DNA from 2 places in the Streptomyces sp. NPDC058877 genome. Region 2 is predicted to be linked to the other one. Evidence: predicted binding sites of a transcription regulator. Region 2 holds the regulator's gene; the other holds the start of a gene.
The links. Region 2 encodes HspR, which represses chaperone genes until heat shock. Its sites were predicted from a motif close to TTGAGNNNNNNNNNCTCAA; they were not measured.
Positions count from the first base shown of each region.

Region 1 (3,407 bases), on a different contig from region 2:
GCCGACTCCTTCATCACGTCGCCCAGTTGACCGGTGAGGGTCAGTCCCGCGGCGCCCGTCTCCGGATCGGCGAGGGAGGCCTCGACGAAGAGGACGTCACCGCCCGCGCCGGTCACCGCGAGTCCGGTGGCGACGCCCGGCACGGCCGTCCGGCGCTCGGCCGGGTCCTGGGCCGACTCGGGCACGTGGTGCGGTCGTCCGATGAGGTCCCGGAGGTCTTCGGGGCCGACCGTGAAAGGAAGCTCGCGGTCGCCCAGTTCGTGCTGGGCGGCGACCTTCCGCAGCAGCCGCGCGACGGCCCGCTCCAGGGTACGGACGCCGGCCTCGCGGGTGTACTCGCCGGCCAGCTTGCGCAGCGACGCCTCCTCCAGGACCACCTCGTCGGGCTCCAGACCGGCCCGCTCCAACTGGCGCGGAAGCAGGTGGTCACGGGCGATGACGACCTTCTCGTCCTCGGTGTAGCCGTCGAGGCGCACCAACTCCATGCGGTCGAGCAGGGCCTCGGGAATGGCTTCGAGCACATTGGCGGTCGCGAGGAACACCACGTCGCTCAGGTCGAGCTCGACCTCCAGGTAGTGGTCGCGGAAGGTGTGGTTCTGCGCGGGGTCGAGGACTTCGAGGAGGGCCGCCGCCGGATCGCCCCGGAAGTCGGAGCCGACCTTGTCGATCTCGTCGAGCAGGACCACCGGGTTCATCGAACCGGCTTCCTTGACGGCCCGGACGATCCGACCGGGCAGGGCGCCGACGTAGGTCCTGCGGTGGCCGCGGATCTCCGCCTCGTCCCGGACGCCGCCGAGGGCGACCCGCACGAACTTCCGCCCCATCGCGTGCGCGACGGACTCGCCCAGCGAGGTCTTGCCGACGCCGGGCGGGCCGACGAGGGCGAGGACGGCGCCGCCTCGACGCCCGCCGACCACGCCGAGACCGCGCTCGGCGCGCCGCTTGCGCACCGCCAGGTACTCGGTGATCCGCTCCTTCACGTCGTCGAGCCCGGCGTGCTCGGCGTCCAGGACCGCCTTGGCTCCCTGGATGTCGTACTGGTCCTCGGTCCGCTCGTTCCAGGGCAGTTCGAGGACGGTGTCCAGCCAGGTGCGGATCCAGGAGCCCTCGGGGGACTGGTCGCTGGACCGCTCCAGCTTGTCCAACTCCTTGAGCGCCGCCTCCCGCACCTTCTCGGGCAGGTCGGCGGCCTCCAGGCGGGCGCGGTAGTCGTCGGACTCCTCGCCCTCCTTCTCGCCGTTGAGGTCGCGCAGTTCCTTGCGGACGGCTTCGAGCTGGCGGCGGAGCAGGAACTCGCGCTGCTGCCTGTCGACGCCCTCCTGGACGTCCTTGGCGATGGTCTCGGCGACGTCCTGCTCGGCGAGGTGCTCGCGGAGCTGGGCGGTGGCCAGCCTGAGGCGGGCGACCGGGTCGGCGGTCTCCAGGAGCTCGACCTTCTGTGCGACCGTGAGGAAGGGCGAGTAACCGGAGTTGTCGGCGAGGGCACCGACGCCGTCGATCTGCTGGACGCGGTCGACGACCTGCCAGGCACCACGCTTCTTGAGCCAGCTGGTGGCCAGCGCCTTGTACTCCTTGACCAGCTCCGCCACCGAGCCGGGCAGCGGGTCGGGAAGGGTCTCCGCGACGGTGCTGCCCTCGACCCACAGGGCGGCGCCGGGGCCGGTCGTACCGGCGCCGATGCGGACGCGGCCGAGGCCCCGGATCAGCGCGCCGGGATCGCCGTCGGACAACCGTCCGACCTGCTCGACGGTGCCCAGGACGCCGGTGCTGGCATAGGTCCCGTCGACCCGCGGCACGAGCAGCACACGGGGCTTGCCCGCCCCGGTGCGGGCTGCGGCCTGGGCGGCCTCGACGGCGGCCCGCACCTCGTTGTCGGACAGGTCCAGCGGCACCACCATTCCGGGCAGCACGACCTCGTCGTCGAGCGGCAGCACGGGCAGGGTGAGCGGCACGGACGCCACGGACTCAGAAGCCATGATTTCCCCTTCGGCAGTCAAGTTGAGCTGTACGGACTCAATGCTTGTGAGCCTCGGAATGTTCCCGGACGTTTGTTCGCTCTGGGCGATCATCGTTTCTGTCCTGTGACGCCGATCTCTTCGTTTCGCAGCTTCACTCTCCGTGTGATCGTTCGCTTTGCAGAGTGACCTTTCGTCGCGGGGTGGGCTAGCGAGTCGCGGCATGTGCGTTAGCGCTGCAACCGAATGTGTGGGTCGTGGCCTCGGCGTTGGCAATGGCAGCGGCGGGCTCTGGCCTGGCTACGGCGCCGGAAGCGTGACCAGTGCGGACAGCGCTCGTCGCTGTGACAGCGGGGCGTGACGACGACGCGCCCGATCATCCGGCGGATCTCCGGGACGCAGAGGGGTATGAGATCTCGCTCGTCATCTCCGCTGCCCCTTTTGCGACTTCTTGCGCGCGGATGGATGTGAGGTAGGCGAGGACGGTCATGGCCAGGGTGATGTGCCGGTACCAGGCCCGGTAGAGCCGCACCTGGTAGTGGTCGAGCCCGCACTCGCCTTTCGCGATCTGGAAGCACTCCTCCACCTCCCACCTCGCCCCAGCGGCCCTGACCAGGTCTTTCAACCGGGAAGTGGTCGGTCCGTAGCAAACGTAATAGGCGAGGTCGGCAGGGTCGGCCAGGCTGCGGCGGGCGATCACCCAGTGCCCGTACCCGCCCTCCCAGGACGGCCGGACGGCGACACGGGCCCAGTGGTAGATCCGCTGACCATGGGCTCCGGCTCCGGCCGAGATCCGCTTCCACGCCTGCTTCGGCAAGGCCGCGACCAGAGCGTCGACGCGGGCGTCCTGGCCGTCAGCGGTGATCACGGTGTCGTTGACCTTGGTGGCCAGCACATACGCGGCCCGCCGGCCTTCGAGCCAGGCACGGAACTGGTCGAACTGGCGCCGCCGACGCCAAGCAGTCGCCCGCCGCTGTCACTACCAGCGGCGTTGTCGCACATTCGAGGGGCGATCCCCATGAGACCGCCCCCGCACGACCGAAGTCCCGCCACACTCCCGCCACCCAGCGAAAGACCAGGTCAGACACCAAAATCCTGCTGGAGTACTAGCACCTACAGCACCTCGAAACTGTTCACCGCGGTCTGTCCCGAGGACGTCAGCCTCGCCGTGATCATCGCCTCGCCCCACTGGCGCCGCCTCGCGAGCGGCAACATCCTGGACGGCCTCCGTTTCTGCGCGGAGACCAGCCGCCGGGTCAGCTACCCGTACAACGACAAACCCGAGTTGGGCGACGCCACAGCGCACTGGGCGATCGCCGACTCCTGGCGTCCGTCCTCCGCGCCGACCAACACCTACTCGCCGGCACGGGTCAACGGCGCCCTCCCGCCCCTGCACCGCGCACAAGCCCGGCGGCACGAGCAGAGCGCGCTGTGGTTCAGCCGGAACCGCAA
Region 1 covers NZ_JBHYMF010000084.1:1,118-4,524, reverse strand. Annotated here, with positions in the region: gene lon (endopeptidase La) at 1-1,976, opposite strand, end outside; gene ACFW2Y_RS20195 (hypothetical protein) at 2,332-2,850, opposite strand; gene ACFW2Y_RS20190 (hypothetical protein) at 3,124-3,407, shown strand, end outside.
Region 1: a site for HspR is predicted at 1,999-2,017, ahead of lon (endopeptidase La). Genes of this name have one in related genera too.

Region 2 (3,407 bases):
ACCTCTGTACCGTCGGATCGGACTTGTACGCACGTGCGTTGCGCATCGGGCGAATCACAAGGAGTGAGGCAGAAGCCACTCCCTGCCTCATGGACCTCGACCTGCTCCATCCGGATCCCGACGACCCGGTGTGGCTCCGTCCGGTTCCACCTTCGGCCGCGCTCGCCCGGCTCGTCCATCCCCTGGAACGCGAGATCCAGGAGCGGCGCGCCCTGGCCATGGGGCTGTCCAGCACCTTCGAGCAGTTCATGGCGATCAGCGCCCAGGACCCGTCGACCACCCACGCCATCACCGTCCTCGAAGGCATCCACCGCATAGACGCCGTGCTGAGCCGGGTCACCGCCGAGTGCTCCCAGGAACTCCTCACCATCCAACCCGGCGGCGCGCGCAGCGAGCACACGCTCAACACCGCCCTCAACAGGATCCAACCGCTGCTCGACCGCGGGGTCCACGTGCGCACGCTCTACCAGCACACCGCACGGCACAGTCCCGGCATGCAGGTCTACCTCGAACAGGCCGGAATGGACCGGCTCCAGGTCCGCACCCTGGAGGAGAGCATCGAGCGGCTCATCATCATCGACCGCTCGGTGGCGCTCATACCGGCACGACAGGATCGCCAGGTCGCCCTGGAACTGCGCCATCCCGGCCTGGTCGAGTACCTGGCATCGGTCTTCGAGCAGTCCTGGGCGCGGGCCACCCCGTTCGGCGAGCAGCTCCCCAACGCCCAGCCGCGGGAAGGGATCAGCGGCGTCCAGCACTCCATCGCCCGGCTCCTCGTCGAGGGCCACGTCGACGAGGCCATCGCCCGCCGGCTCGGCATGAACGTGCGGACCTGCCGGGCACACATCGCAAAGCTCGCCGCTGCGCTCGGCAGCGGCAGCCGCGCCCAACTCGGCTACCTCATCGCCCAGTCCGGCATCCTCGAACGGGACGACTGACCGACCGCGTGCGCACGGATCGACGGACGCACGGACGACGGGCGCACGGATCGTCCCCCGTCGACCGCGCCCCGCCCCACAGCCCCACCCCACCCCACAGCCACAGCCGCAGCCGCAGCCGCAGCCGCAGCCGCGTTCGGAACGAGCGCACGGCTCCGGTGACGGACGGCCGCCGAAATCGCCACCGGGCCGGCCCCGAGCACACGACCGAGACCCCCTCCGCCCATGGGGAGGGGGCCTCGGACACCAGCCGGTGAAGGACTACTCGCCGCGCTTCGGGCGCCACACCACCAGGGCGCTCGCCTGCTGCACGTCGGTGTACGGAACCAGGTCCCGCCGGTACGAGGCATGGACCTGGGCCTCGCGCTGGCGCAGCGTCGCCGCCGCACCCTCGACCGCCGCCGACAGCTCGGCCACCCGGGCCTGGAGCGCGGCGACCTGGTTCTCCAGTTCGATGATCCGCTTGATTCCGGCCAGGTTGATGCCCTCGTCCTGCGACAGCTGCTGCACCTGACGGAGCAGCTCGATGTCGCGGGCCGAGTAGCGCCGCCCGCGCCCCGCCGTGCGGTCAGGGGAGACCAGGCCGAGCCGGTCGTACTGCCGCAGGGTCTGTGGGTGCAGGCCGGAGAGCTGCGCCGCCACCGAGATGACGTACACCGGTGACTCGTCGGTCAGTTCGTACGGATTGCGTCGGCGTCCTTCCACCGCGTCACGCTCCCTTCGCCGCCTGGAACAGCGCGGCCCGCGGGTCCTCGGAGGTCGTCGCCTCGCGGAAGGTCTCCAGGGCCTCGCGTGCCTTGTCGTCCAACTCCTTCGGCACCGCGACCTCGACCGTCACGAGGAGGTCGCCGCGGGTGCCGTCCTTGCGGACCGCGCCCTTGCCCCGGGCCCGCATGGTCCGGCCGTTCGGGGTGCCCGCGGGCAGCTTCAGGGTGACCGCGGGACCGCCGAGGGTCGGCACCTTGATCTCGCCGCCGAGCGCCGCCTCCGTGAAGGAGATCGGCACCGTGACGGTGAGGTTGTCGTCCTTGCGGCCGAAGACCGGGTGGGCGTCGACGTGCACGACGACGTACAGGTCGCCGTTGGGCCCGCCGCGCTCGCCCGGCGCTCCCTTGCCGCGCAGCCGGATCTTCTGGTTGTTGCTCACGCCGGCCGGGATGCGGACCTGCATGGTGTGGGAGGACTTGGCCCGGCCGCTGCCCTTGCAGACCTCACAGGGGTTCTCGGCGATGAGGCCGCGGCCCTTGCAGTCCACGCAGGGGTCGGTCAGCGAGAAGCCGCCGCCACTGCCGCGCGAGACCTGGCCGGTGCCGACGCAGGTCGGGCACACCCGGGGCGTGCCGTTCTTGTCGCCGGTGCCCGAGCACGCCGTGCACGGCTGTTGGCTGGACATCCGCAGCGGCACGGTGGCGCCCTCGATGGCCTCGGTGAAGCTGAGCGTCACCTCGGACTCGATGTCCTGGCCGCGGCGCGGCTGGGTGCGGGTGCCCGCACCCCCGCCCCGGTTGAACAGACCGCCGAAGACGTCCCCGATGCCGCCACCACCGCCGCCGAAGCCACCGGCCCCGCCCTGGGCTCCCCCGAAGAGGTCGCCCAGGTCGAAGTTGAAGGAGCCGCCGCCCGGGCCGCCGGCCCGGAAGCCGCCGTTGCCGAAGAGGGCGCGGGCGTCGTCGTACTCCTTGCGCTTCTTGGGGTCGCCGAGGACGTCGTTCGCCTCGGAGATCTCCTTGAAGCGGGCCTCGGCGCTGGCGTCGCCCTTGTTGGCGTCCGGATGGTTCTCGCGGGCGAGCTTCCGGTACGCCTTCTTGATCTCCGCCTCGGTGGCGTCCTTGGGGACGCCGAGAACCTTGTAGTAGTCCTTCTCGACGAAGTCCTTCGTGCTCATCGACGTCCCTCCTCCCGCGTACGGGTACGGCTGTTACTCGTTGTCGTTCTCGGAGTCGTCCGACTCCTCGGCCTTGGCCTGCGCCCCCGGCTGGGGCTCGGCGACGGCCACGCGGGCGGGCCGGATGGTCCGCTCGCCGATCCGGTACCCCGGCTGCAGGATCGCCACGCAGGTCGTCTCGGTGACGTCCGGCGCGTACGAGTGCATCAGGGCCTCGTGGATCGTCGGGTCGAAGGGCTCGCCCTCCTTGCCGAACTGCTGCAGACCCATCTTGGCGACGACGGTCTCCAGCGATTCCGCCACCGACTTGAACCCGCCCACGAGCTCTCCGTGGTCCCGGGCCCGGCCGACGTCGTCGAGGACGGGAAGGAGCTCGGACAGGAGGCTCGCGACGGCGATCTCCTTGACCGTGACCCGGTCCCGCTCCACGCGGCGGCGGTAGTTCTGGTACTCGGCCTGGAGCCGTTGCAGGTCGCCGGTGCGCTCGTCGAGCGCGGAGCGCAGCTGGTCCAGCTGGGCCGTGAGGCCCGCCGTACCGGCCGACTTCTGGCTGCTCGCGTCCCCGGCCGGGGCCGTCGAGTCCT
Region 2 covers NZ_JBHYMF010000240.1:803-4,209, forward strand. Annotated here, with positions in the region: gene ACFW2Y_RS32275 (helix-turn-helix transcriptional regulator) at 1-938, shown strand, start outside; gene ACFW2Y_RS32280 (heat shock protein transcriptional repressor HspR) at 1,200-1,643, opposite strand; gene dnaJ (molecular chaperone DnaJ) at 1,648-2,823, opposite strand; gene grpE (nucleotide exchange factor GrpE) at 2,857-3,407, opposite strand, start outside.